One region of the Sphingomonas sp. GW821-FHT10F11 genome, then DNA from elsewhere that is predicted to be linked to it. Evidence: riboswitches for the same ligand, from Rfam matches in the RefSeq annotation. Region 1 holds a riboswitch; the other holds the start of a gene.
What was found. A riboswitch is a leader RNA that binds a small molecule or an ion and turns the genes downstream of it on or off. The one in region 1 is predicted to bind glycine.

Region 1 (15,317 bases):
CGCCACAATAAAAGCGACCACGGCCGCCACATCATCGAGAACGGCCTGAGCCGGGATTCGAACCACCCGAACACCCTCACGAGCAAGCCAGGCATCGCGAAGCTGATCCTTCGCTGGCTTGTCGCCGCGCCCATGCGCTTCGCCATCAACCTCGATCGCCACTTTCGCGCTCGCGCAGAAGAAATCGAGTACATAGCCGCCGGCCGGATGCTGGTGACGAAACTTCAGGCCTCCTGGCCGCGTGCGTAGCGCGGTCCAGAGCAGGACTTCAGGCAAGGTCATCTCCTTGCGCAAGCGTCGTGCAAGGCGGACGGTCTGAGCAGGCCCGGTCAGCACGTCCCAAGCCCCTCCACCATCCTACGGATGGTCCCCCTCCCCGTGCCGGGGAGGAATTGCCGAGTAACGTTTGTCATCACATCCTGAAGACGCCGAACGACGCCTTTTCCGGAACGGGCGCGTTCAAGGTCGCCGCAAACGCCAGCCCGAGCACGTCGCGCGTCTGCGCCGGATCGATGATGCCGTCGTCCCACAGCCGCGCGGTCGCGTGCCAGGGATTACCCTCGTCCTCGTACTTCTGGCGGATCGGCGCCTTGAACGCTTCGGCCTGTTCCTCGCTCCAGCTCTCCGCATCGCGGTGCACCGTCGCAAGCACGCTTGCGGCCTGCTCGCCGCCCATCACGCTGATCCGGCTGTTGGGCCAGGAGAAGAGGAAGCGCGGCGAATAGGCCCGCCCGCACATGCCGTAATTCCCCGCGCCGAAGCTGCCGCCGATCAGCACGGTGATCTTCGGCACGCTCGCCGTCGCCACCGCGGTCACGAGCTTGGCGCCATGCTTGGCGATGCCCTCCGCCTCATAGCGCCCGCCGACCATGAAGCCCGAGATGTTCTGCAGGAACAGCAATGGAATGCGCCGCTGGCACGCCAGCTCGATGAAATGCGCGCCCTTCACCGCGCTCTCCGAGAACAGCACGCCGTTATTGGCGAGGATCGCGACCGGCATGCCCCAGATATGCGCAAAGCCGCACACCAGGCTCGAGCCATAAAGCGCCTTGAACTCATGGAACTCGGATCCGTCGACCAGCCGCGCGATCACCTCATGCACATCATACGGTGCGCGGACATCGGACGGGATGATCCCGTACAGCTCCTCGGCATCGAACTTCGGCGCGCGCGGCTCCTTCAGCGCGATGTCGGGTTTCCGGTTCTCGGGCAAAGTCGAGACGATGTCGCGCACGATGGTCAGCGCATGCTCGTCATTCTCGGCGACATGGTCGACCACGCCGGACTTGCGGCCATGAGTCTCTGCGCCGCCAAGCTCCTCGGCCGAGATCACCTCGCCCGTCGCGGCCTTCACCAGCGGTGGGCCTGCCAGGAAGATCGTGCCCTGGTTACGCACGATCACCGTCTCGTCGGACATGGCGGGCACGTAAGCACCGCCCGCGGTGCAGCTGCCCATCACGCAGGCGATCTGCGGGATGCCCTTGGCCGACATGTTCGCCTGGTTGAAGAAGATCCGCCCGAAATGGTCGCGGTCGGGGAACACCTCGGCCTGGTGCGGCAGGTTGGCGCCGCCCGAATCGACCAGATAGATGCAGGGCAGGCGGTTCGCCTCGGCAATCTCCTGCGCGCGCAGATGCTTCTTCACGGTCAGCGGATAATAGGTCCCGCCCTTCACCGTGGCGTCGTTGCAGACGATCATCACCTGCCGCCCGGAAACCCGGCCGATGCCCACGATCATGCCCGCGCCGGGCACCTCGTCGTCATACAGCCCGTTCGCGACGAGTTGCCCGATCTCCAGAAAGGGCGATCCGGGATCGAGCAGCCGCTCGACTCGGTCGCGTGGGAGCAGTTTGCCGCGCGAGGCATGTCGTTCACGACTTTTCTCGCTGCCGCCAAGCGCCGTCCGCGCGACGTCCGCACGGAGTCGCTCGGCCAGGGCGCGGTTGTGCGCTGCGTTGGCGCGGAAGGTCTCGCTCTCCGGCGATAGCTTGGTGTCGAGAGCCGGCGCGCTCATGTTTTCATCCTCATCTTGGCCCCTGACTAGACAGCGATCGCGGGAATGGGAAGCGACGCTCGCGGCATAAAGCTGAGCCGAGCGGCGTTCGCGAGAGGCGGCGTTGGTATCTGGTGTAACCGAAAACACGGGTGTATCCCCCGCGCCATACACCCTGGAGAGGTCTATCACATGAAGCGTTCAACGATTTTTCTCGCTGCCCTGCTCGCCACCACTGCCTGCACCCAGAGCGCAACGACGCCGGTTGCCGGCACTGCGATCGGCGTCGACGTGGCGGGCATCGACAAGGCCGTCAAACCCGGCGACGATTTCGACGAATATGCCAATGGCGGCTGGCGCGCGAAGACCGAGATCCCGGCCGACCGGTCGAGCACCGGCATCTTCCTCCAGGTATTCAACATCGCCGAAGGCCGCAACGCGCAGCTGATCGCCGAGGCTGCCAAGGCCAATGCCGCCGCCGGCACCGACCAGCGCAAGATCGCCGATTTCTACAACGCCTATCTGGATACGGCCGGCATCGAGAAGCGTGGCCTCGCCCCGATCAAGCCGGAACTCGATGCGATCGCCGCGATCGCCGACAAGGGAGCGCTGGCCAAGGCGCTCGGCGCCGATCTGCGCGCCGATGTCGATCCGCTCAACGCGACCAACTACCGCACCGAGCATCTGTTCGGCCTGTTCGTCACCCAGGCGCTCGATAACCCCAGCCAGACCGTGCCCTATCTGCTCCAGGGCGGCATCGGCCTGCCCGAGCGCGATTATTATGTCTCGGCCAAGCCCGAGATGGCGCAGCTCCGCACGGCCTATAAGGCCTATATTACCAAGGTCTTCGGCCTGGCCGGGCTGAGCGACCCGGCCGCGCGCGCCGACCGGGTGATGGCACTCGAGACCAAGATCGCCGGCGCCCATGCCGGCTATATCGAGAGCCAGGACGTCCACAAGGCGAACAACCCGTGGAAGCAGGCCGACTTCGCCAAGAAGGCGCCGGGCCTGGACTGGAATGCCTTCTTCTCCGGCGCGGGCCTGTCGGGCCAGCAGGATTTCATCGTCTGGCATCCCGCCCCGACCGCGAAGCTCTCCGCGCTGGTCGCGAGCGAGCCGCTCGAGGCGTGGCAGGACTGGATGGCCTTCCACCATCTCAACACCGTCACCGCGGTGCTGCCCAAGGCGTTCGACGACGCGTCGTTCGACTTCTACGGCAAGACTCTGGCCGGCACGCAGCAGCCGCGGCCCCGCGACAAGAGGGCGATCGGCGCGGTGAACAACAGCCTGGGCGACGCGGTCGGCCAGATCTATGTCGCCAAATTCTTCCCCGCCTCGTCCAAGACGGACATCCAGGGCATGGTGAAGAACATCCTCGCCGCCTTTGACAAGCGCGTCGAGAACCTGACCTGGATGGCGCCCGCGACCAAGGCCGAAGCGCGCAAGAAGATCGAGACGATGCGCGTGGGCGTCGGCTATCCCGACACCTGGCGCAATTACGGATCGTTGGAGATCAAGGGCGACGATGCACTGGGCAATCTCCAGCGGGCGCGGCTCGCGGAGTACAAGCATCAGCTCGGCAAGATCGGCAAGGCGCCGGACAAGGGCGAGTGGTGGATGACGCCGCAGACCGTCAATGCGGTCAACCTGCCGCTGCAGAATTCGCTCAACTTCCCGGCGGCGATCCTCGAGGCGCCCTTCTACGATCCCAAGGCGGACGCAGCGGCGAATTACGGGTCGATCGGCGCAGTGATCGGCCATGAGATCAGCCACAGCTTCGACAATACCGGCGCCGAGTTCGATTCGAGCGGCAAGCTGCGCAACTGGTGGACCCCCGCCGATTTCGCGCATTTCAAGGAGCAGAGCGCGGCACTCGCAAGGCAATATGACGCCTATGAGCCGCTCCCCGGCCTTCACCTCAACGGCGAGCAGACCTTGGGCGAGAATATCGCCGACGTGGCCGGCCTGACCGCAGCGTACGAGGCATATCGCGCCTCGCTCGGCGGCAGGGAGGCGCCGGTGATCGGCGGGCTGACCGGCGACCAGCGCTTCATGCTCGCCTTCGCCCAGAGCTGGCGTGAGAAGACCCGCGAAAAGTCGGTGCGGCAGCAGGTCGCGACTGACGGCCATTCGCCAGGCGCCTTCCGCGCGCAGACGGTGCGCAATCTCGATGCGTGGTACAAGGCGTTCGACGTGCAGCCGGGCCAGAAGCTGTATCTGGAACCCAATGCGCGCGTGAAGGTCTGGTAGAAAGAAGGAAAGGGCGGACCATGCTGTTGATCGGACAATATGATTCGCCCTTCGTCCGCCGCGTCGCAGTGACGTTGAAGCTCTACGATCTGCCCTATCGCCACGCGCCCCTCTCGGCGTTCGGCGATGTCGAGGAGATCGCGCGCTACAACCCGCTGCGCCGCGTGCCGACCCTGGTCTATGAGGACGGCGTCGCGCTGACCGACAGCAGCGCGATCGTCGATGCGCTCGACGAGATGGTCGGCCCCGACCGCGCCTTCCTCACCCGGCGCGGCGACGATCGCCGCGCGATGCTCCGCACCTGCGCCTTTGCCGCCGGCGTCGCCGAAAAGGCGGTCAGCCTTGTCTATGAACGTGCCTTCCGAGACGGGCACAAGATGTGGGTCGAACGCTGCCGCGCCCAGGTGATCGACACGCTCGACCTGCTCGAACGCGAGCGGGCCGCCGCGAAGGACCCATGGTTGCTCGGCGAGACGATGAGCCATGCCGATGTCCTGCTCGGGACGATGCACCGCTTCGTCGGTGAGGCGCTGGCCGATCAGTTCGTCATGGACGGCTGGGTCGCGCTCGCCGAGCACGCCGCGCGGTGCGAGGGGCTCCCCGAGTTCGCGGCCGCCTATCAGGCGTTCAAGCTGACCTTGCCGGACTAGAAGAGCCTGCCGCGCCGTTGACTTGCGCGCGGCGCAGGCTCAGGTAACGGCCGTCGCACGGGAGAGATCGGCCTTGGCCGGCGCCGAAGGAGCAACCGCCCCGGAAACTCTCAGGCAAAAGGACCGCGCGACACAGACACTCTGGAGAGTGGTGCCACGGCACCCGCCGACGGGATAACGATCTCAGGCAAAGGGACAGAGGGGGCATGCAACGGCGCTCGCAGCGCCTGACAGGAGCATGCCTTTGTGACCCCGACCGCGACCTCGACTCTTCCGGACCCGCGTCATCGCCCGATCAGCATCGCCGAGATGTTCACCATCGGCATCGGCCCGTCGAGTTCTCACACGGTCGGCCCAATGCGCGCCGCGGCGGATTTCGCACGGACCATCCTGGCCTTGCCGGAGCCTGCGATAAAGATCGGCTGTAGCCTGTACGGATCGCTCGCATTGACCGGCATCGGGCACGGCACCGATATCGCGGTCCTGCTCGGGCTCGCCGGATGGGAACCGGAGACGGTCGATCCCGAAGCGGCGGCGGCAATGGTTGCCGGCTTCCGCGCTGACAATGCGCTGCCGCTGGGGCGAGGCGCCGGAGACGGAGGGTATCCGGTCGAGCTGGACGGTAAAGGCGGCATCGATTTCCACCCCGAACGCTTCGAACCCGAACATCCCAATGCGCTCGATCTGACCGCCTGGTTCCCAGACGGCACGGCCCACACATCACGCTATTATTCGGTCGGCGGCGGCACGATCCGGCGCGGCGGCGAGCGGCTGGAGCTCGGCAACATCGCGGTGCGTCATCCCTTCACCTCGGGCGACGAGCTGCTGGTCGCGGCGGAGGCCGAGCATATCTCGATCAGCGAGCTGGTCCGCCGCAACGACACCGCCTGGCGCACGGCCGCTGAAACCGACGCGCTGCTCGACGGCGTGGCCGATGCGATGCGCGCCTGCATCGATCGGGGCATGGTGAAGGACGGCATATTGCCCGGCGGCCTCAGCGTCCGCCGCCGCGCCAAGGGATTGCACGAAGCGCTGATCTCCCGCTCGGAACGCGGCGCGCCGTCGCACACGATCCAGTGGGTCAGCCTCTGGGCGCTCGCGGTGAACGAAGAGAATGCGGCGGGCGGGCGTGTGGTGACCGCTCCGACCAATGGCGCCGCCGGCATCATTCCCGCGGTGATCCGCTATTACGAAACCTTCGAGGGCCCTGCAACGCGCGAGGGCATCCGCATCTTCCTGTCGACCGCGGCGGCGATCGGCATGCTCTACAAGACCCGCGCCTCGATCTCGGCGGCCGAGATGGGCTGCCAGGGCGAGGTCGGCGTGGCGTGTTCGATGGCCGCCGCCGGCCTTGCTGCCGTACTCGGCGCCACCAATGCCCAGATCGAGAATGCCGCCGAGATCGGCATCGAACATAATCTCGGGCTCACCTGCGATCCGATCGGCGGGCTCGTCCAGGTGCCCTGCATCGAGCGCAACGCGATGGGCGCGGTGAAGGCGATCAACGCGGCCTATCTCGCGCTCGACGGTGATGGCACACATATCGTCAGCCTCGACCAGGCGATCGAGACGATGCGCCAGACCGGCGAGGACATGCGCTCCAAATACAAGGAGACTAGTCTGGGCGGACTCGCGGTCAACGTGGTCGAATGCTGACGGGTTAGCCCCTCAATAGTCCTTCGAATAGCGCAGGTTGATCGCTGTCCCGTTCGATCCGCCGGTCTGGCTCAAGATGCTGAGCACCTTGGACAGCGCGATCTCGATCTGGGTCGCGGTGAAGCCGCGCGTATCGGTGACGATCTCCACATAGATGTCGTTGGAGATGTACTTGCCGGCCGCGACGGAGGTCCCGCGCCCGGTCGCCTCGTCCGCACCAAGCACCCGCAACCGGTCGATGCCCGAGGCGGAGCGCAGCTTGCCCAGCGGGTTCAGCCCGCCGCCCGATCCCCGCAGCGAATTCAGCGCTGAGGCAAGCTGGATGGCTTGCATCGGCGACAGCTCGGTTACCGAATTGCCGAACAGGATGCGCGAGAGCAACTCGTCCTGCGGCAGGCTGGGCGAGGAGCTGAAGGTGATCTGGGGGTTCTGCGCCCGGCCGGCGATGTTGATCGTGATCGCGGTGCCCGAAAGGGTCGCGGTCGCCCGCATCGACAAGGTCGGGTTCGAGACCGCGCCGCCCTCGAACCGGATGACGCTGTCCTGGTCGAGATCGAAGCGCTTGCCGGCGAAATTGTAGGTTCCGCGCACCAGATCGACATTGCCGACCACCTCCGGCGTGGCAGATGTACCGCCGACCCGCAGGTCGGCGCTCCATTCGCTCTCCAGCCCCATGCCGGTGACGAACAGGCGGTTGTCGGCATGGATGCGCAGGTCGAGCTTGAACAGGCTGGGCACGCCCGCCGCCGCCGCGGCGGCATCGCGCGCTGCTTGGGCGCGGCTGATGCCCTTGCGGCGCACACCCTGCAATTCGGCGACCTCGGCCGCGCCCTGGCGAATGATCTCGTACCGCACCTCGGGCAGGTTGAGCGTGCCCGAGATCAGCCCGCCATTCGCCTTGCTGTTGGTCACCGCGATCTCGCCCGACACGGTAGCACCGAGCGCGTCGCTGCGCGCGAGCTGCGCATTGCTAAGGGTCAAGCGGACATTGATCGGGAAACCGGCGTCCGATCCGAACCCGACGCTACCGCGTGCGGAAACACTGCCCTTGCCGGCACGCCCATTGAACTCGCTGATCTCGAACCGGTCGTTGGTGAAGCGCCCGGTCAGCTTGATCGCGCTGACGCGGGTGCCATAGGTCTCATTGTCATAGGCGAGTGCATTGGCGCGGATCAGCCCGGTCAGTTGCGGGCTGGCAAGGCGGCCAGAGAAATCCGCGGCGATGCCGATCTGCCCGGTCAGCGTCTGGTTCGCCAGGCCGGCCAGGCTCCACAGCACATCGGCCGGTCCGTTATAGCGAATGCCGCCACCGAGCGGCGCGTCCATCAATGCCGTCATCCAGTCGCCGCCACCCACTGGCTGCAGCCGCACCTGCGCCCGCCCGATCGTCGCGCCGCCGCGCTTGATCAGCGCGGCGAGCGTGCCGCCTTCGGGACGGAGTGTGCCGAGTGCCGAGATGTCGACCGGAGTCGACACGACCGCCGCGCCGGAGCGGGTGAAGCTGCGGATATCAATGCGCAGATCGGCACGGGGCACGCCCGATCCGGCCTGGACATAGTCGAGGCTGCCGGTCGCCCGGCCGCCGATACCCGCGCCGGCGGCGAAGGTGTTGAGGATCGCGAGGTCGAAATTGTCGAAGCGCGACTGGAACTCGAGCGTCTTGCCATAACGCCCGGCGACACGGACCTGGCCCTGCGGTACGACGATCGCGACGGGGGCGAGCACATAGGTGCCGCGCTCGTTGCGGATCACCGCCGGCCGGGCGAGGTGGAACGCCACCGTGCCGACCTGGCCCTGCGCCGCGACGCGGTACAGGTCGGGCGAGAGCTGGGCATTGGCGGCGATGCGGAAGCTCGCGCCGCTCTGGCCGTTCGCGACGAGCTGTGCGGTGCCGCGGCCGCCTTGGTAGTTCACCTTGGCGCGCGCCGTCTGGAGGAGGAAATTGCCTTGGCGCACGCCGGCAAGCTGCACATCGGCCAGAATCTCCGGTGCCTTGGCGTAGAGGGTGATCGTCGCCTCAACGATCGCGCGTTCGATGACGAGCTTGGCCTGGCCCGGGATATGCGCCCCGTTGGCGCGCGCCGAGACCTGGGCACGCTGGATCTTGCCGACCGCCGACAAAGTAACGGTGCCGGTGACGCCCGAACCATTGGCGGTGAGCTTGCCGGCGAAAGGCCCGGCGGGCGCCTGACGGACGGTGCCGGCGAAATCGACCCCGGCGAAGCGGGCCCGGTGGATGTCGATGGTCAGCGGCCCGCCGCCGGTACGGACCAGCACGTCCGCATTGAACGGCCCATAAGGTGAGCCCCCGGTCGCGACCACCGCATAGCCGGTGCCCGTACCGCGGATCGTTGCCACGACATCGCTGAGCTGGACGCCGACATTGGGACGGCTCGCCCGCACCTGGATCAGCGGCCGCTCGGCGGTGCCCGACACGGCAACCGCGAGTGGGCCATATTGAGTCGAATGGCCCTGCGCGGTGAAGGCGATGCGGCCGTCGGGCAGATAGCTGCCCTGGCCTCCGCTGAGGCGGAAGTTCGGTGCGCCCACACGCAGGTTCTGGACTCGGAATACGCCCTTGGGATCGAAGCTGATCGTACCTGCGATCACGGCCCGCCCGCCGAGGAAGTCCGCCACGCCCGCATTGTCGAGCTTCACCGTGACGATGCCGAACCGCCCCTGCAGCCCGAAGCCGCCTGACGGAACGGTGACCAGATTCATATCGGTCGTCAGGTTGATGATGCCGACGCCTTCGATCCGATAGTCGTTGATCCTCCCCTTCAATCCGGCGCGGTAGATGCCGGTCGAGAGGTCGGCGACCACGATCGCGGTCGCATCGATCTGCGGCGATCGGATGCGCAGATTGTCCGACAGGATCGTGTCGCCGGAGATCGCGAACTCGCCGTTCACGGTCACCTTGGTCAGCAATCCGCCGGCCGCTGCGTTCAGCCCGGTGACACGCGCGATCCGGCCCGCGACGGGCACGATGATGCGGTCGGCATCCACCCGGCTGCGGCCCTCGGCATAGAGGCCCTGCACCATTGTCTTGTCGAACCCGATCGCCGCCGCGCTGATCTTGTAATCGACCAGCGGCCGGGCAAAGGCCCCGTCGAGCCGGAGCGACGCGCGCACGTCGCGGCCGTTGAGGTTCGGCGCGATCGAGCCGGGGGTGAGCAGGCTCGCCTCGACCTGCAGGCCCTCGAAGCGGCTCTGCGCGAGATCGATCATGCCGTTTGCGGTCACGGCCAGCGCGTCGGAACGCACCGACAGCTTCGTGTTCGCGCGGCGCTGGGCGAGGGTCGTGGTGAGATCGACGAGCAGCGCCGGGGCGGTCAGCCGCTCGACCGGACCGGTCAGGATCAGCCCGGGATGGAGCAGCCCGCGCGCGGTGAAGGTGCCGTTGTGCCCGGTGAGGTCAAGCGCCGCCAGCGCCTTCCCACCGAGCGCGGCCTGCGCCTTGCCTTGCCAGGACGACCAGCTCCCTCGCCCGTCGATCCGCGCGACGAGCGGTTGCTTGAGGCCCGCCACCCCCGCGACGATCCCGCCGGCCGGCGCATTGAGCCGTGCATCGACGATCAGCCGATCCTGGTCCGGCACCGCATCCAGTTTCAGCGCGAGCCGGTCGCCGCCGTCCAGCGCGGCGGCATTGCCGGTGATCTGCGCGCGGCCATCGGCGATATGTGCCACCGCGTCGAGCGTTATCGTCCGCCGCGTGCCGGTAATCGGCGCGCCGAGCACGAGCCGGCCGACTTTCAGCTTCCCGATGTCGATATCGATATCGGGAAGGGTGGGGGCATTGGGGTCGCTCGGCACCGGCTTCAATTCGGGCAGCCGGGCCAAGGTGATCAGCGGCGCGCTGGCGGATCGAATATCGGCATGGTTGCGGATGAAGGCGAAGGGCCGCCAGTCGAGGTCGACCTGAGGCGCTATGGCGAACACGCCTTTGGGGTCGCCGATCTTCAGGTCATGGATGGTGAGTTTGCCGTAGAGCGAACCATCCAGCCGACCCAGCTCGACCTTCAGGCCCGACGCTGTTTCATAGCCGGAGAGCCTGCTGACCAGGAACCGCCGCCCCGGATCGGTATTGAGCGCAAACACCGCCAGCACCATGAGCACCAGCAGCGCGCCGATCGCGATCGCCAGCCATTTGGCGATCCGCCCGACCGGAAGGCGACGGCGCGGCGCGCGGGTTTCGACGTCGGTATCGGCCATCAGAAGGCCTGTCCGATCGAGATGTAGATCGCGATCTTGGACTCACCCTTGCGCCGGCCGAGCGGTGTGGCGACGTCGAAGCGCACGGGCCCGAAATTGGTATAATAGCGTGCGCCGATGCCGACGCCGTAGCGCAGGTCGCTGAACTTCGGTTGGGTCGAGGCATAGGCCTGGCCGACATCGAAGAACGGGACGATGCCGTAATCGCCGAACCGGTAGCGCGCCTCGATCGCGCCTTCGACCAGGCTGCGCCCGCCGACCGGATCGTTATTGATGTCCCGGGGCCCCAGCTGCTGATAGCCGAAGCCGCGCACCGATCCGCCGCCGCCCGCATAGAGCCGTCGCGACGGCGCGATCGCGTCGCGCGGTGCCCCGGCGATAGAGGCGACCCGCACCCGCGCCGCCATCACCAGGCTTTCGGACACCGGATAATAGGTGCTGCCGTCCACCTGCGCGCGGACGTAGCGATAGTTGCTGCCCTGGGTCTGCGACGTCTCCGGGCTGATGCGGATCATCGCGCGATAGCCCTTGGTCGGATCGAGCAGGCTGTTCGTGCTGTCAAAGGCAATCTGGCCGTTCAGGCCGAAGATGCCGTAATTCTGATACTCGCGCGTGCCGGTCGCCGGCTGGAACGTGTCCTCGCGCGACCCCAGCAGCTCGAAGCCGTACGCCCAGGTCCAGCGCTTCTGCCAGATCGGCGTGGAATCGAGCGAAATCTTGCCGTTGATGCCGATCGTCAGCGCCTTGTACGCGTCGAAATCCTGACGGTCGGCGGTGACGCCGAGCAGCACCGTCCGGTCGCGCCGTCCGGCATTGGCGCGGCGGAGGGTCGCAGCCAGGCCTTGCTCCTGCGTGCCCGCGGTGCCGGTGAAGGTCAGCGATCCCTCCGGACGGAACAGGTTGCGGTGGGTCCAGCTCGCTTCGAGCTTGATGCCTTCGCCGGTCGAATAGCCGGCGGTCGCGGCAAGGCGGCGTGGCTTGCCGGCATTCTGGGTGACGAGCAGGTCGACTACCTCGGTGCCGTCGGCGGCCGCGAGCCCGGTCCGGCGCGGCTCGACCGCGACGCTGTCGAACAGGCCGGTCGCGACCAGCGCCTCGCGCAGGTCGTTCACCTGCCGCTCGTCATAGAGCTGGCCCGGCTTGAAGCGCGCCAGCACACCGACATGCTTCGCGTCGAAGGCGAGCTTGCCCGTCGTCGAATAGGTACCGAAGGACGAGCGCGGCCCCGGATCGACCGGCAGCGTATAGGCGCCGAGATGAGTCGCGTCGTCCAGCTCGATGTCGCGCTGCCCGATCTTCACGAAGGGATAGCCCCGTTGCGGCAGCTGCAGCGCGACGCCGCCCTCGGCCGCCTCGATCGCGCTCGCGACGATCGGGTCGCCGGTGCGCAGCGCGAGCGCGCCTCGGACCATGCCCGGCGGCACCGTCTCTGGCCCCTCGATCACGATCGAGCCGAGCATATAACGCGTGCCCGGCGCGGCGCTGATCGTCGCGGTGACCCGGCCCGGCTGGTTCTGCACCGGCTCGACCAGCGAGGAGACCACCCCGTCATAATAGCCTTCGGCGCGGAGCAGGCGCTGGGCGAGCCCCTCATCCTCCTTCGCCCGGGCGGAGATTACCGCGCCATTGGCGCCCTTGCCGTCACCCTTGTCGAGCGCGGAAAGGGCGCGGAACGGACCTTCGAGGTTGACCGCGTCAAGCCCTTCGATCTTCACCGAATAGCGCAGCTCGGAAGGGGTATCGGCGACCTCGGTTTGAGTCGTGGCGGCCGGCGGTTCGACATCGAAGCCGGCGAGCGGGGGCAGCGGTTGAGCGAGCGCCGGATCCTCGACGGCGGGCGCGGTGACCGTCTGCGGTGTGGGAGCGGGGCTTCCGGGCGTTGCCGTTGGGGCTGGCTCGACCGGCATCGCATCGATACTTTCAATCGGCGCGAGCGGCTGCTTCAGCTCGACATCGATCGCTGGCAAGGCCTCCTCGAACTGCGAGTCCGGGATGATTGGGTCGCTGTTTTCGGGCGCGGCCGGATCAGCCTTGGTCGCCTGATCCTTCTGGTCCTTGCGCGCCTCCTCGATCGGGTCAGGGCGGCGTTGCGCCGATACAGGCTGCGTAACGGCATACAGGCTCGCCAACAGGAGTAAGCTTGAGCTTGAACGCAAAACAGCCTGTCCCCCGGCGCGAATGAAGTGAAATGCCTGCCCGTGCGGCGCCTATCGGGCGAGTTGCGTCCGGTCCAGACACAACCCGGCCATCCCGGCCCCTTGCCCTGCCTAACCGCCCGAAAGCCATGGTGGTTCCCTCCGCAGATCGACCACCAGCCTCCGTCCGCCTCTCATACTTAGGCATGGGTCGAACATTTCCCCTGGCCGCTCACTTGAAACGCCATGGTGGCACTCTTATTAGTTGCCGGAGCAATCATTGCTGGAGCAACGACGTGCCGATCTACACGCACGAGGAGTTCAACCCCGACGTCTCGGTCGGCTATCTGACGAAGCGCATCTTCCAGGCTGCGCTGGTCGGGCTCGAACCGATCTTCGCCGAGGAGGACGTCTCGTATCTGCAATGGTCTGCGCTGGTGTCGATCTGGCATGGCCGCGGTGAAACCTGCCGCGCGCTTGCCCATGATCTGGGCCATGACAAGGGCGCCACCACCCGTCTGGTCGACTCGCTGGAGGAGCGGGGTTTTCTCGCCCGGGACCGGGACGAGGGCGACCGGCGCGTAATCAATCTCGTGCTGACCGACAAGGGCCGGGAGATCGCCGAGCGCTGTATGCACGGCGTCGTAGACCGGTGGAACGGTTGGCTGGTCGACTGGTCGCGGGAGGATGCCGCGCAGTTGATCGGCCATCTGCAGCGCTTGCGGACATCGCTTGAGGCCCAGGTCGGAGAACCCTCATGCGCCTGACCGCTCTGGCACTCGCCACCACGGCATTGCTGGCCGGCTGCGCGATTCCAGCGTCGCGACCCGAGGTCGCCCCGATCGCCGATTCCGCGCTCGGCCTGACCGGTGCTACCGACGCCGCCTTCCCGGCGATCGCCGATGATTGGTGGCGCTCGTTCGGCGATCCGCAGCTCGACCGGCTGGTCGCCGATGCCCAGGCCGGCAATCCGACGCTCGACGCTGCCCTCGCCCGTGTGCGCCAGGCAAGCGCGATCCTCGCGAGCCAGCGCGCCGAGAACGGCCCCGATGCGGCGTTCGATGCCCAGGCGCAGGTCGCCCGGCTGAGCGGCCGCTACGAGATCCCGCCGCCCTTTGCCGGCACCACGCGTTTCATCGGCCAGGGTCAGGCCGGTCTGAACTGGAATCTCGACCTGTTCGGTCGGCAAAAGGCGGTGATCGCCGGCGCCCGCGCGTCGACCCGCGCAGCGGTGCTCGACGCGACGGCGGCGCGCCTCGCGCTCGCCGGGTCGGTGGTGCAGACCTATATCGAGCTTGCCCGTGCCGAACGGCTCGCGGCGCTCGCTCAGCGCACCATCGCAACACGTGAGGGCTCGCTCCGGCTGGTGCGGGTGCGCATCCGCAACAAGCTGGCGAGCGATCTCGACGCACAGGCGGCCCAGACCCTGCTCGCCCAGGCGCAGCAGGCGCTGGTGCGCGCCAGGGCACAGCGCGGGCTCGCGGCGAATGCGCTGGCCGCCCTCGCTGGACGCGGCGTGGATTATCCCGCCACCATCGCCCCCGCGACGCTCCAGCTCGATGCCGCCCTGTCGCTGCCTGCGACGATTCCGGCTGACCTGCTCGCACGCCGGGCGGATGTGGCAGCCTCGCTCGCGCGGATCGACGCGGCGTCACAGGGTCGGCTGGCCGCGCGGCGTGCCTTCTATCCGGACGTCAACCTGTCGGCACTGGTCGGGCTGCAGGCGATCGGCGTGGGCAATCTCGTCAACGCCGATGCCGGCACCGTGGGTGGTGGTGCTGCGATCCATCTGCCGATCTTCGACAATGGCCGGCTGAAGGCTGGCCTCGAAGGCGCGACCGCCAGCGTGGATGTCGCAATCGCCGATTACAACGAGAAGGTCGTCGGCGCGGTGCGCGAAGCGGCCGATGCGCTGACCCGCATCCGCAGCCTCGCCGAAGATCGCGCGCGCCAGGCCGAGGTGGTGCGCGGCTTTGCCGAAACCGGACGCCTCAACACGATCCGCGTGTCGAGCGGGCTCGAATCCCGTCTCGGCCTTGTCGACAATGATGTGCGGCTGCTCGACGCGCAGCAGTCCGATGCCAATCTCGCGGCCGATGCCGCCAGCCAGCGCGTCGCGCTGGTCATGGCGCTGGGCGGCGGCTTCGATCCGAAGGACCCGAAATGACCAAGATGGAAAAGATCGACCTGCCTGCCGAGACGCCGGCCGCCGCCGGAAGCGAAACAACCGCGCCGGCGCGCGGCAATCCGACTGCACGCCGGCGTGGCCTGACCGTCCTGGCTGTGCTCGTCGCCATCGCGGCGATCATGTGGGCGGTGTTCCACTTCCTGCTCGCCAGCCCGGAGCAGGAAACCGACGACGCCTATGTCGCGGGCGACGTCGTCTCCATTACCGCGCGCGATCCGGGTACTATCCTCGCG
Region 2 (15,317 bases), on a different contig from region 1:
GATCGTGAGCTTGAGCGCCTTCAGCCGCTCCACGACCTTGTCGAGCGCAACGCCGGTCGGCTTCGACCATTGCACCTCGACCCAGCCCGGGTTCTTCGCGCTCTCGACAAAGGCCCGCTCAAGCCCCGCAAAATCGGTCACGTCGCGGGCAATGCCCGCCTCGAGCCGCCCACGCGCCTCGGCATGCAGGCTCGCCTGGATGCTCTCCAGCATGCCGGCTGCCTCGGCGAGGAAATCGCCCTGCGGCACGACCTGGCTGTCGAGCTTGCCGTCCTCGCGATAAAGCCGGTCGCGCCGGACCACCGAGACATTCGCCCCGGCGACATCGCGCCCGCCGACCTCGACGATGATCGGCGCGCCCTTCTTCACCCAGCCCCAGCGCTTGGTCGCCGCCTTGGCCGGCTTGAGATCGAACAGCGCCCGCACCGGCTCGCCAAACGCCGATTTCTTCGCCAGCTCAGCCTGCAGAGCCTTGCAATAATCGACGATCGCCGCGTCCTCCGGCTGATCGCGCAGCATCGGCACGATCACGATCTGCCACGGCGCGATCCGCGGCGGCGCGCGCAGGCCGTCATCGTCGCCATGCACCATGATGATCGCGCCGATCAGCCGGGTCGTGACGCCCCAGCTCGTCGTATTGGCCAGTTCGAGTTCGCCAGCCGCATTCTGGAAGCGGATATCCTGCGCGCTGGCGAAATTGGTACCGAGGAAATGCGAGGTGCCCGCCTGGAGCGCCTTGCCGTCCTGCATCATCGCCTCGATCGAATAGGTCGCGACCGCGCCGGGGAAACGCTCATTCTCGGGCTTCTCGCCGGCGATGACGGGCAGCGCGAGGCAATCCTCCGCCAGGCTGCGATACACTTCGAGCATCTTCAGCGTTTCCTCGCGCGCCTCCTCGGCGGAGGCGTGGGCGGTGTGCCCCTCCTGCCAGAGGAACTCGGCGGTGCGCAGGAACATCCGCGTGCGCATCTCCCAGCGCACGACGTTCGCCCATTGGTTGACCAGCACCGGCAGGTCGCGCCACGACTGGATCCAGCGCGAGAAGGCGGCCCCGATGATCGTCTCGGATGTCGGCCGGACGACCAAAGGCTCTTCCAGCTTCGCGGTCGGATCGGGCATCAGCCCGCCCTTGCCGTCGCTCACCAGCCGATGATGCGTGACGACCGCCATTTCCTTGGCAAAGCCTTCGACATGCTCCGCCTCCTTCTCGAAATAGGAGAGCGGGATGAACAGCGGGAAATAGCAATTCTCATGGCCGGTCGCCTTGATCCGGTCGTCGAGCAGGCGCTGAATGCGTTCCCATATGCCGTACCCCCATGGCCGGATGACCATGCAGCCGCGCACGCCGGATTCCTCGGCGAGATCGGCTTCCGTGATGACGGACTGATACCATTCGGCGAAGTTCGCTTCGCGGGTGACGGGGAGTGCGCGCTTGATCATGCGAGGCCGGATAGCGGCTCCGGATTAATCCGTCACCCCGGACTTGTTCCGCGGCGCACTCTTCCGCAAGAGCGAGCGGCCTGATGAACGCCGACCGCATCCTTCCCGCCATCGCGCTGCGCCTCCTGTCGGTCGTGTGCCTCGCAACCATGGCGGCGCTGATCAAGCTGGTGGAGGCCCGCGGCGCGCGCCTGTCCGAAATCCTGTTCTTCCGCCAGCTGGTCGGCATCCCGCTGGTCGCGACGGTGATCGCGCTCGGCCCCGGCCTCGCCACGATCCGGACCGGCCAGTTCTCCGCCCATATCCTGCGCGCGGTGGTCGGGCTGATCAGCATGACCTGCCTGTTCAGCGCCGTGACCCTGCTGCCGCTTGCCGAATCGACGACGTTGCAATTCACCGTGCCGATCTTCGCCACGATCCTGGGCGCGCTGGTGCTGGGCGAGCCGACCGGCTGGCACCGCTGGCTCGCGGTCGCGGCCGGTTTCATCGGCGTGCTGATCGTCGCACGGCCGGGCACCGGGCATTTCGCCCTGTGGGGCACGGTGGCGGGCCTCGCCGCCGGGTTCCTGACCGCTGTCGTCTCGATCCAGCTCCGCCGGATCGGGCGGACGGAGAGCCCCACCACCACGGTCTTCTGGTTCGCGACGCTCTCGATGGTGCCGCTCAGCATCGTCTATGCCTTCGATCACCGGGCGCATTCGCCCGAGGTCTGGCTGTTGCTGATCGGCGTGGGCGTGGTCGGCAATCTCGGCCAGATCGCGCTGACCACCGCGCTCAAGCTTGGGCCTGTCTCGATCGTCGTCCCCATGGACTATTCGTCTTTGCTCTGGGCGACGCTCTACGGCTGGCTGCTGTTCGGCACTCTGCCTGGCCTCCCCACCTGGGTTGGCGCGCCGATCATCATCGGCAGCGGCCTCTATATCGTCTGGCGCGAACATGTCAGGCGACGGACCGAAACCGAACAGGCGATCGTTTAGGTTGCCTTCGCTACGCCCATCCCCGCATGATGGGCGCATAGTCGGGAGAGAAAGATGCAGGTTCATCCGGACAGCGCGAAGATCGGGTTTCCGCCGCCGCTCATCTATCTCGGCATATTGCTTCTGGGTTTCGCCTGGACCGGCCTGACCGGCCGGCTGGGCCCTGCGGGCACGCTCTCGATCTGGACGGGCGGCGCCTTCCTGCTGATGGGCGCGGGCGTTATCATCGCCGGCTCCGAACGATTCCGCAGCATGGGGACCGAGGTGAAACCCTGGCTTCCGGCAACGCGCCTGGTCACGACCGGCATCTACCGCTTCACCCGCAACCCGATGTATCTCGGCATGGCGATTCTCTATGTCGGGCTCGCCATCTTCTTCGACAGCTTCACGGCGCTGCTGTTGCTGCCTGTCGTGATCCTGCTGATCCGCACCCAGGTGATCGCCCGCGAGGAACGCTATCTGCTCGGCAAGTTCGGCGCGGATTATGTCGCCTACAAGAAAAGCGTTCCGCGCTGGTTCTAGGCCTTCGCGGCCCGCGCCTCGTCGAGCAGCCGCTTCGCACGCAGATACATCTCGACACGCTGCACGGCGAACAGGCCGAGCGCGAGGACGACGAGAATGTCGGTCAGCATCGCGACGTTGAGGTGCAACGCGCTGCTCCCCGCCTTCGCGGCGGCACGCAGCCCCACGATCACGAACAGGAAGGCGATGCCGGCCAGCGACGCCTTCTGATTGAGCTGGTGCGTCTCCGGATCGACGGTGATCCGCATCGTCTTGCCCCGCTGCCAGCCGAGCGCCGCACCGACCGCCAGCGCTAGGCCACACAACAGCCACCCGATCGGGCTCGGCGGATTCTGGACCAGCATCCAGGCGCAGACCAGCAGGTAGATCGCCGGGAAGATCCACAGCCGCTCGATCCTGAGCGGCCGAAGTTGACTCAGGCGCCGTGCGCGGAACGCGAAGACCAGGACGAAGATCGCCGTCGGGACTGCATATTGGATCCAGCCCTGTGGCTGGCCGGTATGAACCTGCATCCCTGTCCCCGCTCCGCGTCCCGTCAACCCGAGGCCGACAGCGATGCCCCGTGAGTGTGACGGGTTCGTGACCGCGATCGACCGCCCTATTCCGCCGCTTGCGCGAGTTCCTGGTCCTTCCACACCAGCACGGGCTTGCGCGCGGCCAGCGTCTCGTCGAGCCGGCTGCGCGGGGCGAAGTGCGGCGCGGACTTGAGCGCCACATCGCCCGCCTTGGCCCGTTCCGCCACCGATCGCAGCGCACCGATGAACTGGTCGAGCGCCGCCTTGCTCTCGGTCTCGGTCGGCTCGACCAGCATCGCGCCGTGCACCACCAGCGGGAAATACATGGTCATCGGATGATAACCCTCGTCGATCAGCCCCTTGGCGACGTCGATTGTCGAGAAGCCCTCGGCCAGGTTCGAATCCGAGAACAACGCCTCATGCATGCACGGCCCCGAGGCCCCGAACGGCGCGTCGAGCGTGCCGTCGAGCGAACGCAGGATATAGTTGGCGTTGAGCACCGCATCCTCGGCGACCTGGCGCAGGCCGTCCGCACCATGGCTGAGGATATAGGTCAGCGCCCGGGTGAACATGCCCATCTGGCCCTGGAACGCGACCATGCGGCCGAAGCTGCCGGCATGATGCTCCTCCGCGGTCTCCTCCTCGACGAGGTGGAAGCCGTCCGCCGTCTGCTCGACAAAGGGGAGCGGCGCATAGGGCGCCAGCGCTTCCGAGAACACCACCGGCCCCGAACCGGGCCCGCCGCCGCCATGCGGCGTGGAGAAGGTCTTGTGCAGGTTGATGTGCATCGCGTCGATACCGAGATCGCCCGGCCGGACTCGCCCGACGATCGCGTTGAAGTTGGCGCCGTCGCAATAGACCAGCCCGCCCGCTTCATGCACCGCGTCGGAGATCTTGCGCATGTCGCGCTCGAACAGGCCGCAGGTGTTGGGATTGGTGATCATCACGCCCGCCACGTCCGGCCCGAGCCGCGCGGTCAGCGCCGCCAGATCGACCCGGCCTTCGCCGGTCGCGGGGATATCCTCGACCGAATAGCCGGCGAAAGCCGCGGTCGCCGGATTGGTGCCATGCGCGCTCTCGGGCACCAGGATCACCTTGCGGTGCCCCTCGCCCCGCGCTTCCAGCGCGGCGCGGATCGCCAGGATGCCGCACAGCTCGCCATGAGCGCCCGCCTTGGGGCTCATCGCCACCGAATGCATGCCGGTCAGAGTCACCAGCCAATGGGCAAGCTGGTGGATCACCTCGAGCGCGCCCTGCACCGTATCGACCGGCGCCAGCGGGTGGATGTCGGCGAAACCGGGCAGCCGCGCCATCTTCTCGTTGAGCCGCGGGTTATGCTTCATCGTGCACGAGCCCAGCGGGAACAGGCCGAGATCGATCGCATAATTCTGCCGCGACAGGCGAGTGTAATGGCGCACCGCCTCGGGCTCGGACAGGCCGGGCAACCCGATCGGCGCTGTGCGTCCGAGAGTGCCGAGCCGTGACTCGACCTTGGCCGGGGCCGCAACCTCCACGCCGGTCGTCTCGGTCGAGCCGATCTCGAAGATCAGCGCTTCTTCCAGCATCAGTGCCTTGTTGCCGGTGAAGGTCGGCGCGGTGGCGGAACCGGCTTCGGGGCGCTCCGGGCGCCAGCCGCTTGCGTTGATCGTCATGCCAGCACCTCCTGGAGCGCGGAGGCAAATGTCTCGACATCCTCCATGGTGGTCGTTTCGGTCACCGCGACGACCAGGCCGTTCGCAAGATCGCCCTCGCCTGGATAGAGTCGTCCGAGCGACACGCCGGCCAGGATACCGCGATCCGCCAATGTGCGGACCACGGGCCGCGCCTCGACCGGCAGCTTCAGGGTGAATTCGTTGAAGAAGGCGGTGTTGACCAGTTCGACGCCCGGCACCTGCACCAGCCGCTCGGCAGCGGCCACGGCGCCGGCATGGTTGGTCTCGGCCAGCGCGCGCAGTCCGGCCTCGCCGAGCAGGGTCATGTGGATCGAGAAAGCCAGCGCACAGAGGCCCGAGTTGGTGCAGATGTTCGACGTCGCCTTTTCGCGGCGGATATGCTGCTCGCGGGTGGAAAGCGTCAGCACGAAGCCGCGGCGCCCGTCCGCGTCCTGCGTCTCGCCACAGAGCCGGCCCGGCATCTGGCGGACATATTTTTCCTTGCAGCCGAACAGCCCGACATAAGGGCCGCCGAACTGAAGCCCGACGCCGATCGACTGGCCCTCACCCACGACGATGTCGGCATCCATCTCGCCCGGCGCCTTGATCGCGCCCAGCGCCACCGGCTCCGTGACGACCGCGACCAGCAGCGCCTTCTTCGCGTGGCAGGCGGCGGCCAGCTCGGACAGGTCGGCGATGCGGCCAAGGATGTCCGGATACTGGACGACGACGCAGGAGGTGTCGTTGTCGATTCTCCCGATCAGGTCCGCGATGTCCGTCTCTGCCGACAGCGATGGCGTACCGGTTTCCAGCACGTCGCCGGTGAACTTCGCCATGGTCTTCGCGACCGAGACATAATGCGGATGAAGCCCGGTCGACAGGATTGCCTTGGCCCGCTTGGTCACCCGGCGCGCCATGCCGATCGCTTCCCAGCAGGCAGTCGAGCCATCGTACATCGAGGCGTTCGCCACATCGGTGCCGAGCAACCGCGCGACCTGGGTCTGGAACTCGAACAGCATCTGCAGCGTGCCCTGCGCGATCTCGGGCTGGTACGGCGTGTACGCCGTCAGATATTCGCCGCGCTGGATCAGGTGATCGACGCTCGCCGGCACATGATGCTTGTAGGCGCCGCAACCGAGGAAGAAGGGCGCGTCGCCCGCCGCCAAATTCTTGCGCGCCAGCGCCGACATATGGCGCTCGACCGCCAGCTCGCTGGCATGGCCGGGAAGGCCGTGGATCGGGCCGTCGAGCTGGGCGATGGCGGGCACATCGACAAACAGGTCATCGATCGACTTGGCACCGATCGTGGCGAGCATCGCCTGACGATCATTGTCGGTAAGGGGCAGGTAACGCATTCGCAGTCCTTCTCCCCTCCCCTGCAGGGGAGGGGCTTCGTTAGTTCAAAGCTTCGCGACGAAAGCGGCGTAGGCAGCCTCGTCCATCAGGCCGCTGAGTTCTTCCGGATCGCTGAGCGTCAGCTTGAAGAACCAGCCCTCGGCCTCGGGATCCTCGTTGACGAGCCCCGGATTGTCGCCCAGCGCCGCATTGCCCTCGAGCACCGTACCCGAAACCGGCGAATAGACGTCCGACGCGGCCTTGACCGATTCGACCACCGCGGCCTCGTCGCCCTTGCTCAGTTCCTTGCCCTCTGCGGGCACGTCGACGAACACGATGTCGCCGAGCTGGCTCTGCGCATAGTCGCTGATGCCGACCGTGCCGATGTCGCCGTCGACATCGACCCATTCATGATCTTCGGTGAAGTAACGGCTCATCTTACTTGCCTCCTGCTCGAACATAGCGGTGTGGAATTAGCGGCATCGCGGTGACGGTCGCCTGATGGACCTTGCCGCGCTGGGTTAGCTGGATGACGGTGCCAAGCGCGCTCATCGCGACAGGCACATAGGCCATGGCGATCGGCGCGCCGAAGCTCGGGGCGAAGCCGCCGCTGGTGACCTTGCCGACATCGGACCCGTCCGCGTCGACCACCGCCGCGCCTTCGCGCACCGGCTGGCGGCCTTCGACGACCAGGCCGACGCGCTTGACCACCGGGCCCTGCTCGCGCTCAAGCAGGATGCGCTCGGCGCCCATGAAATTGCCTTCCTCGCGCCGCCGCTTCGACAGGGCAAAGCCGAGATCGGCCATCACCGGCGTCGTCTCGGGGTCAAGGTCATGACCATAGAGCGGCAGGCCGGCCTCGAGCCGCAGCGAATCGCGCGCGCCGAGCCCGATCGGCTTCACTTCGGCTTCAGCGGTCAGCGCATTGGCCAGCGCCTCCGCTGCCTCGGCCGGCACCGATATCTCGAAGCCGTCCTCGCCGGTATAGCCCGAGCGGCTGATCCACAGCGGCGTGCCGTTCCACTCGAACGCGCCCGCGGTCATGAACACCAAAGCCTCGACGCCCGGCACCAGACGCGACAGCACATCGACTGCCTTGGGCCCCTGCAACGCGAGCAGCGCCTGCTCGTCCATGATGTTGATCGTGATGTCCTCGGGCAGGTGATCGAGGAGATAGGAGATGTCGTCATATTTGGTCGCGCCGTTGACGACCATGTAGATGCCGTCCTCGCGGCGCGTGACCATCAGGTCGTCGAGAATGCCGCCATTCTCGGCGAGCAGCAGCGAATAGCGCATCTTCGTAGGGGCAAGCCCCTTGATGTCGCCCGGCAGCAGCGCCTCGAGCGCGACGTCGGCGCCTTCTCCGGTGAAGAGGAGCTGGCCCATATGGCTGACGTCGAACAGGCCGGCGGACTCGCGGGTCCACAGATGCTCGGCCATGATGCCTTCATACTGGACGGGCATGTGATAGCCGGCGAATTCGACCATCCGGCCTTCCCGCGCACGGTGCCACGCATCGAGCGGCAGCGTCTGGATCTCGATTTCGGGGCCTTCGTTGTCGCTCAATGCCGATCTCCGTCACAAGGTGTCACGGCGTTACGCAGCGCATCGCACGCCGAGTATCGCCGCCCCCTCTGTCACGGGAACCTGAGAGCTTTCACCGCCCGCACGCGCAGGACAGCTTACCCCTTCGGTGGGCCGCGCGAACGTCGCTGCAGCCGCTTTCCAGAGTGTCGATAGCCCGCGCGGTCCGGTGTGCCTGAGAGATTCCGGGGCGGTTGCTCCTTCGGCGCCTCGGATCAGGGATTCCATGCCAAGCCATTGCTTTGACAAGGGTCCCACGTCCGGGGTCTCTCCCGCGCGTGCCTATGGAGGTTGCCCCCCATCGACACCCCGGTGTGACGCGGCGCAGCATGCGAGTCAATTGGGCTTGGCGGTGCTTTTACCTAAAGCATCAATTTGGCGGCGCGGCGCCGCCAACCGTCATACAGCAGCTCCATACCGGCGAGTTCGGCGAGTGCCCCCGGGTCCTTGCGATGGTCGCCGGCGATGAGCAGGCCGAATACCCGGCGCACCGTCCAGTCGGGCAGGGGCCGCTCGACCATCGACAGCAGATCGCCCGGCTCGGCCGCCCCCTCTTCGATCACGCGGTAATACCAGCCACTACGGCGCTCCTTGACCATCAGCGCAGGAAGCGCCGGCCAGTGCAGTCTTTCGCCCTGCTTCCAGCAGGGCTGCCGCCCCTGGCTGATCTCGATCAGCGCGCTGCCCAGGCGGAAACGGTCGCCGATGCAGACCTGCTCCTCGATCAGCCCGCGCGTCGCAATATTCTCGCCAAAGGCGCCCGGGCCGACGAGCACCGAATCGTCCGCCCTGCCCTCGCCCCAGCGTGCATAATGGTCGTGCGGATAATGGTGCAGCGCCTTGTCCGGCCCGCCATGCACGCTGGGATCGGCCTGCTCGTCGCCTTCCAGCCCGAGAAAACCGATCTTCACCGGCCCTTTCACCGGCGACTTGGCAATGGCGCTGTTTTCACCCCGCGCGAGATACCGGGCCTTGCCTGCAAGCAGGGCAAAGGCCCGCACCTCGGTCATCGGGTCGCGTTGTACTTGAGCTGATCGTCGGTCAGCTGGAAACCGACCAGCGCCTCGAAGGTCGCGCGCAGCACCGCCTGGCGAATCTCGGGCCGGGTCAGCGGGTCGACCGCGGCGTCGCTGCCGCCGGCCTTGCGCTTCTCGGTCAGCTTCTTGCGGACATCGTCCGACAGGCTGGCCGCGGCGCGCGAAATGGTGCTGCTCGCCTGGCCGCTGGCCGTCGCGCGGTCCTGCCCGGCATTGAAGTGTACCGAGACATGGCCGACGCGCTTGGCGATCACGGCGGTGCCGCCGCGTACGACGGTGATGAAATAGGGCAGGTTCACATCGCGCGCCGTGTCGGTGCGGGCGCGGCGGGCCTGGATATCGAAGGTGACGGTAGTGACGATGTCGTCGGTCGCATCGGCGCAGGTGGAGCGCACATTGGTCATCACCGCGGCCACGTCGATCGCCGTCGCGGCGGTGCTGGTCGGCGGATCGAACAGGGTGATGTCACCGGTCGCCGCGGGGACGCCGACGCTGGGGCACGCCGAGCGGATCGCCGTGATGCCGCCGGTTTCGTCGATGTCTCCGGTGGTGGAGCAGCCGCCTGCCAGCAGCATCAGGATGGCGGGAACGGCAATTTTCCGGGCTGTCACGGGCACACGCACCTTATCACATAGGAAGGGGCCTCGCGCTCGCGCGCACCGGCCCCGGAACGATGCGCACCATAGGAACCGGCTTTCGCGCACGCAAGCAATCGCGTAGAGCGCTCCGTAATGACCGATCTCCGCAAACCGCCGCTCGAACTGCTCATCGCCGCTCCACGCGGCTTCTGTGCAGGTGTCGATCGCGCGATCCAGATCGTCGAGCTGGCGATCGAGAAATATGGCGCGCCGGTCTATGTCCGGCATGAGATCGTCCACAACAAATTCGTCGTCGATGCGCTGCGCGCCAAGGGCGCGGTGTTCGTCGAGGGGCTTGACGAGGTGCCGGACGGCGTGCCCGTGGTATTCTCCGCGCACGGCGTGCCCAAGGCGGTGCCGACCAAGGCGGCCAAGCGTGGCCTTGCCTATCTCGATGCCACCTGCCCGCTCGTCTCGAAGGTGCACCGCCAGGCCGAGCGGCTGGTCGCGGCCGGCCGCCACATCGTCTTCATCGGACACAAGGGCCATCCCGAGGTGATCGGCACCTTCGGCCAGGTCCCAGAAGGATCAATGTCGCTGGTCGAAACCATCGCCGATGTCGAGACGATGCAGCCAGGCGACCCCGACAACCTCGCTTTCCTGACTCAGACGACCCTGTCGGTCGACGATACCGCCGCCATCGTCGAGGCGCTGCAGCGCCGCTTCCCTGCGATCCAGGCGCCGCGTGGCGAGGATATCTGCTATGCCACGTCGAACCGTCAGGCAGCGGTCAAGAAGATCGCCGGTGCCTGTGACGCGATGCTGGTGATCGGCGCGCCCAACTCCTCCAACTCGGTTCGGCTGGTCGAGGTGGCGCTACGCGAAGGGACCCCGGCCGTCCTGGTCCAGCGCGCGGGCGATCTGGATTTCGACTTTCTCGAAGGCGTCCGGACGCTCGGCATCACGGCCGGAGCGTCGGCCCCGGAAGTCCTGGTCCGCGAACTCGTCGATCGGCTTTCGGAACGTTTCGAGATCAGCGAGTACGAAGTCGAGACGACGCGCGAGACGATCTCTTTCAAGCTGCCCCGCGGCCTCGAAGTCGTCGCAGCCTAGATCGAATGGCTGTCTATACGCAGGTTTCGGCGGAGGCGCTTGGCGCCTTCCTGTCGGGTTTCGACCATGGCGAGCTGGTCTCCGCCAAGGGCATCGCGGAGGGCGTCGAGAACAGCAATTACCTGGTCGACACGACCTGGGGCCGGTTCATCCTGACGCTTTACGAGAAGCGCGTGCATCTGGACGACCTGCCCTTCTTCTTCTCGATGATCGATCATCTCGGAAAGCACGACTTGCCGGTGCCGCGCGCGCTGCCCGATCGTGACGGTACGGTGATCCACCAGCTCGAAGGCCGGCCGGCCTGCCTGATCGAGTTCCTGACCGGCGTCTCGGTCTCGCACCCGACCATCGCCCAGGCGTTTGCCGCCGGGACCGCCATGGGCCGGATGCACGAGGCGCTGACGGATTTCCCCCTGACTCGCACGAATTCGATGGGTGTCGACACCTGGCGCCCGCTGTTCGAACGCTGCGGCCGCGATCTCGACGGCATCGCGCCCGGCCTGTACGACGATGTCGGCTTCGCGCTCGACGCCGTCCTCGATGCCTGGCCGGCCCATCTTCCGGTCGGGGCGATCCATGCGGACCTGTTCCCCGACAATGTCCTGATGCGCGGCGATGCCGTGACCGGGCTGATCGACTTCTATTTCGCCTGCACCGACATCCGCGCCTATGACCTCGCCGTGATGCATACCGCTTGGTCGTTCGACACGACGGGCAGCAGGGCCGACTGGGCGGTCGGGCGGGCGCTGATCGAGGGATATGGCCAGTCGATCGATCTCACGCCCGACGAACGGGCCGCGCTGATCCATCTCGCCAAGGGCGCCTGCATCCGTTTCCTGCTGTCGCGCGCCTGGGATTGGCTCAACACCCCGGCTGACGCCCTGGTGACGCGCAAGGACCCCCTCGCCTATCTACGCCGCCTGAAGGCCTATGCGGCGCGCACGACCCCGCTGGATATTGCATGACCGAGCTGACCAAAGTCGAAATCGCCACCGATGGCGCCTGCAAGGGCAATCCGGGCCCGGGCGGTTGGGGCGCGATCATCCGCTCCGGCACCAGCGAGCGCGAGCTGGCGGGCGGCGAGAAGCTGACCACCAACAACCGCATGGAGCTGACCGCGGCGATCGAGGGGCTGAACGCGCTCAAGCGGCCGTGCCATGTCACGCTGTCGACCGACAGCCGCTACGTCATGGACGGCCTGACCAAATGGATCAAAGGCTGGCAGAAGAATGGCTGGAAGACCGCCGCGAAGCAGCCGGTCAAGAACGCCGACCTCTGGCAGGCGCTGCTCGCCGCCGCCAAGCCGCACCGCATCGAATGGGTGTGGGTAAAGGGCCATGCCGGCCACCCGGACAATGAGCGGGCCGACAAGCTGGCCAGCGACGCCGCGGTGGCGGCGGGACGGGGTTAGCCCCTCCGCAGCCCCACCGTCACCTCGGACCAGTTCCGGGGTCCATCGGGCCTCAAAACAAAACGGCAACGGGCTGGCGCAGCATCCGCAAACGTCCCGCCTTGATTCAACATACCGCCCGATCATGCCATTACCCGGCAATGACCGCCCTCGCCCACATCCCCAATCCCGTCATTCGATCGAAGCCGCACGCCCCAGCACCGACGCGTCGATTCCCTGTTCCGCGCCCGGCATTTCCCTGTTCCGTGTCGTTGATTTCCCTGTTCCACAGGAACAGGGAATTGCCATTCAACACCTTGATTTCGCTACAAGGTTCGCGCGAAAATCAACCATAAACAGGCCTGAAAATAAAAAAATTCCCTGTTCCGCCCTCGGAACAGGGAATTTCGGTCTTCCTGTCATCGATCCTAGCGCGCCGGAACCACCATGGCCCGGCAACGGCTGCCGGCAAGCGCAGCGCGCGATCCTCAGGCGAGGCTCACCCCTCCTCGATCGGCGCGCCCGGCCCATTCTTCAGCACTGATTCGATCGCGTTCTTCGCGCCGGCCTTGCTCGAATAGCCCTCGGTCCAGAAGATGATTTCGCTGTTGTACTTGAATTTGGCGACATACTCGCCCGCCTTGTTCTGCTCGATCACGAATTTATGTGCCATGTCGTCTCTCCCATAGGCTGGACCGAGGCAGGTTAGCTTCGCCCGAACCGTTACGCCAGCGTCTGGAATCGCCCGGGCGCATATGGCGCCGGATCGATCGCAGCGACGAAGGGATCGGGGCTCTTCCCCAGCAGCAGCGCCGCCGCGAGCGCGGCGCCGGCGGGGGCGGTCTGGATGCCGAAACCACCCTGCCCGGCGCACCAGAACAAGCCAGTGACATTCGGGTCGAAGCCATAGACGGGCAGCCGGTCGGGGGCGAAGCTCCTGAGCCCAGCCCAGCGCCGCTCGACCGCGGTCACACGCCAGTCGACGACCTGTTCGAACCGGTCGATCGCGATCGCCACGTCGAGTTCCTCGGGCTGGACGTCGCACGCGTCGACCGGGGTCTCGTCATGCGGGCTCAGCCACAGCCGCCCGCCCGCCTCCGGCTTGAAATAGAGCTTGCCCGAGATGTCGGAGACGAGGGGCAGTCCCCCGGGCGCGGCGGGGTCGGTCCGCAACTGGGTCATGGTGCGGCGATAAGGCTGGATCCCGATCGGCCCGGCACCCGCAAGGCGCGCCACGCCATCGGCCCATGCACCGGCGGCGTTGGCGAGGATCGTCGCCGCGAAGTCCCCGGCGGCGGTTCCGAGCCGCCACTGCCCGCCTTCGCGCCTGGCCGCCGTGAGCGGCGCGTTCAGGACCATCTCCGCCCCCGCCCGGCGCGCGCGCGCGATGCAATCGGCGTGGAGCGCGGCGACGTCGATATAGGCGCTGCTCGCCTCCATTACGCCGAGCGTCCAGTCGTCGCGCAGGCCGGGCACGACCGTCGCCGGATCGACCCGTTCGAGCGCGACTTGAGTGGCGTCGAATTCGGCGAGAAAGGCGTCGATCGCGGCCGCGTCCTTCGCCCGGCCGATATGAAGCGACCCCAAAGGCGCCAGGAAACCGCCCGTCTCGAGCACCGGGCCGGAGGCGCTGGTGAGCGGCTGGACCCCGGGACCGCCATAGCTTTCCGACCAGAAGGCCGCCGACCGGCCGGTGGCGTGATAGCCGGCCGCGTCCTCGCCCTCGATCAGCAGCACCGATGCATGGGGCGCCAGCGCGGCGGCGAGGCTCGCGCCGGCAATCCCCGCCCCGACGATCGCGATATCGTACCGCTTCAAGATCGCGCCCCCGAAGGCCTCAGCGCTGCGCGCGCGCGGCGAGGAAGATGTCGATCTCGCCGATCGCGCGGTTGCGCACGCCATCCGCTTCGCGCAGCACCTCGTGCGCCGATTCCTGGCCGAACCGCACCACGCGCACATCGGGCAATTTGCCGGCGACCTGCAACGCCGCCTTGGCGCTCACCAGCTTGTCCGCCCCCGCGACGATCATCAGCACCGGTATCGTCATCGTCTTGAGCCGCGGATCCTCGCGCAGGCGCCGGGTCGATTCGAACGCCTTCATCACCCATTTCCAGCTCGGCGGACCAAGCAGCAGCTCGGGCTTGGTCGATTGCCAATAGAGTTCGTCCTCATAGCGGGCAGGATCATGGGTCAGCAGGGCCTGGCGCGTGGCCGTGGTCGCCGGGCGCTCATTGACCTTCCAGGCTGCGCGCGCCGAGTTGCCGACGCCGCCGAGGAACCTGGCGAGCCGCTCGCCCATCCGCGCGCCCAGCGGGCTGTGCAGGCCGAGCATCGGCGCGATCAGTACCGCCGCCGCGGGCCGCGCAAGCCCTTCGGTCATCGCGCGCAGCACCAGATGCCCGCCCATTGAATGGCCCATCACGACCTGCGGGCCCACCGCTTCGGGCGACCATTCGGCCCAGAAGGCGCCAAAGTCGTCGATGAAGCTGTCGAAGCTCTCGACATGGCCGACATGCGGATCGGGCGACAGCCGCCCCGATCCGCCCTGCCCCCGCCAGTCGAACGCGGTGATCGACCAGCCCTGGCCGTGCCAGTGCGCGAACGCCTCCAGATATTTCTCGAAGATGTCGCCACGCCCGCCCTGGAACAGGATGCTGCCGCGCGGATGGCCCTCCGCCGGCCAATCGAAACGCCGCAGCTTCCAGCCGTCGGGCGCGATCCAGAACGAGATCCGGGCGGTAGCCGGAATCGCGCGGCGATAAAGCTGCGGGGAAACCATGGACGCTGGTTACTTTTTAGAAAGCCATGTCGTCTAGGGGTATTGCTGATGGGTGGGGGTACACCAAACGCTTTACTGCTCGGCGCGCTGGCGCTGCTCCTTGTTTCGGCAGGGATCCAGGACGCGCGCACCCGTGAGATCGCCAATTGGAAGAACGCCGCGATCGTCGCGCTCGCACCCTTGTGGTGGTGGGCGAACGGCTGGGCGGTCTGGCCCGATATCGCGATCCAGCTCGGCGTGGCAGCGGTCGTCTTCGCTTTTTTCCTCGGCGCCTTCGCCATGGGGTGGATGGGCGGCGGCGACACCAAGATGATCGGCGCGCTGGCCTTGTGGTTCCCGTTCGACGCGCTCGCCTGGATGCTGATCGTGATGTCGCTGCTCGGCGGCGCGCTGAC

Region 2: linked by a shared signal. The riboswitch ahead of gcvT (glycine cleavage system aminomethyltransferase GcvT) and the one ahead of AC1RT8_RS21065 (L-serine ammonia-lyase) in region 1 are both predicted to bind glycine.

Annotation. Positions count from the first base shown of each region.
Region 1 covers NZ_JBXASH010000009.1:26,473-41,789, reverse strand. The annotation lists gene AC1RT8_RS21085 (endonuclease domain-containing protein) at 1-336, opposite strand, end outside; gene AC1RT8_RS21080 (carboxyl transferase domain-containing protein) at 413-2,014, opposite strand; gene AC1RT8_RS21075 (M13 family metallopeptidase) at 2,186-4,243, shown strand; gene AC1RT8_RS21070 (glutathione S-transferase family protein) at 4,264-4,893, shown strand; glycine riboswitch at 4,942-5,029, shown strand; glycine riboswitch at 5,031-5,096, shown strand; gene AC1RT8_RS21065 (L-serine ammonia-lyase) at 5,140-6,549, shown strand; gene AC1RT8_RS21060 (translocation/assembly module TamB domain-containing protein) at 6,562-10,761, opposite strand; gene AC1RT8_RS21055 (autotransporter assembly complex protein TamA) at 10,761-12,890, opposite strand; gene AC1RT8_RS21050 (MarR family winged helix-turn-helix transcriptional regulator) at 13,193-13,663, shown strand; gene AC1RT8_RS21045 (efflux transporter outer membrane subunit) at 13,654-15,063, shown strand; gene AC1RT8_RS21040 (HlyD family secretion protein) at 15,069-15,317, shown strand, end outside.
Region 2 covers NZ_JBXASH010000001.1:752,488-767,804, forward strand. The annotation lists gene AC1RT8_RS03660 (aminoacyl--tRNA ligase-related protein) at 1-1,440, opposite strand, end outside; gene AC1RT8_RS03665 (DMT family transporter) at 1,524-2,417, shown strand; gene AC1RT8_RS03670 (methyltransferase family protein) at 2,472-2,939, shown strand; gene AC1RT8_RS03675 (CcdC protein domain-containing protein) at 2,936-3,451, opposite strand; gene gcvPB (aminomethyl-transferring glycine dehydrogenase subunit GcvPB) at 3,538-5,106, opposite strand; gene gcvPA (aminomethyl-transferring glycine dehydrogenase subunit GcvPA) at 5,103-6,461, opposite strand; gene gcvH (glycine cleavage system protein GcvH) at 6,507-6,878, opposite strand; gene gcvT (glycine cleavage system aminomethyltransferase GcvT) at 6,880-8,007, opposite strand; glycine riboswitch at 8,178-8,310, opposite strand; gene AC1RT8_RS03700 (MOSC domain-containing protein) at 8,388-9,035, opposite strand; gene AC1RT8_RS03705 (hypothetical protein) at 9,032-9,637, opposite strand; gene ispH (4-hydroxy-3-methylbut-2-enyl diphosphate reductase) at 9,794-10,753, shown strand; gene thrB (homoserine kinase) at 10,759-11,718, shown strand; gene rnhA (ribonuclease HI) at 11,715-12,164, shown strand; gene AC1RT8_RS03725 (YegP family protein) at 12,643-12,816, opposite strand; gene AC1RT8_RS03730 (NAD(P)/FAD-dependent oxidoreductase) at 12,867-13,961, opposite strand; gene AC1RT8_RS03735 (alpha/beta fold hydrolase) at 13,981-14,922, opposite strand; gene AC1RT8_RS03740 (A24 family peptidase) at 14,971-15,317, shown strand, end outside.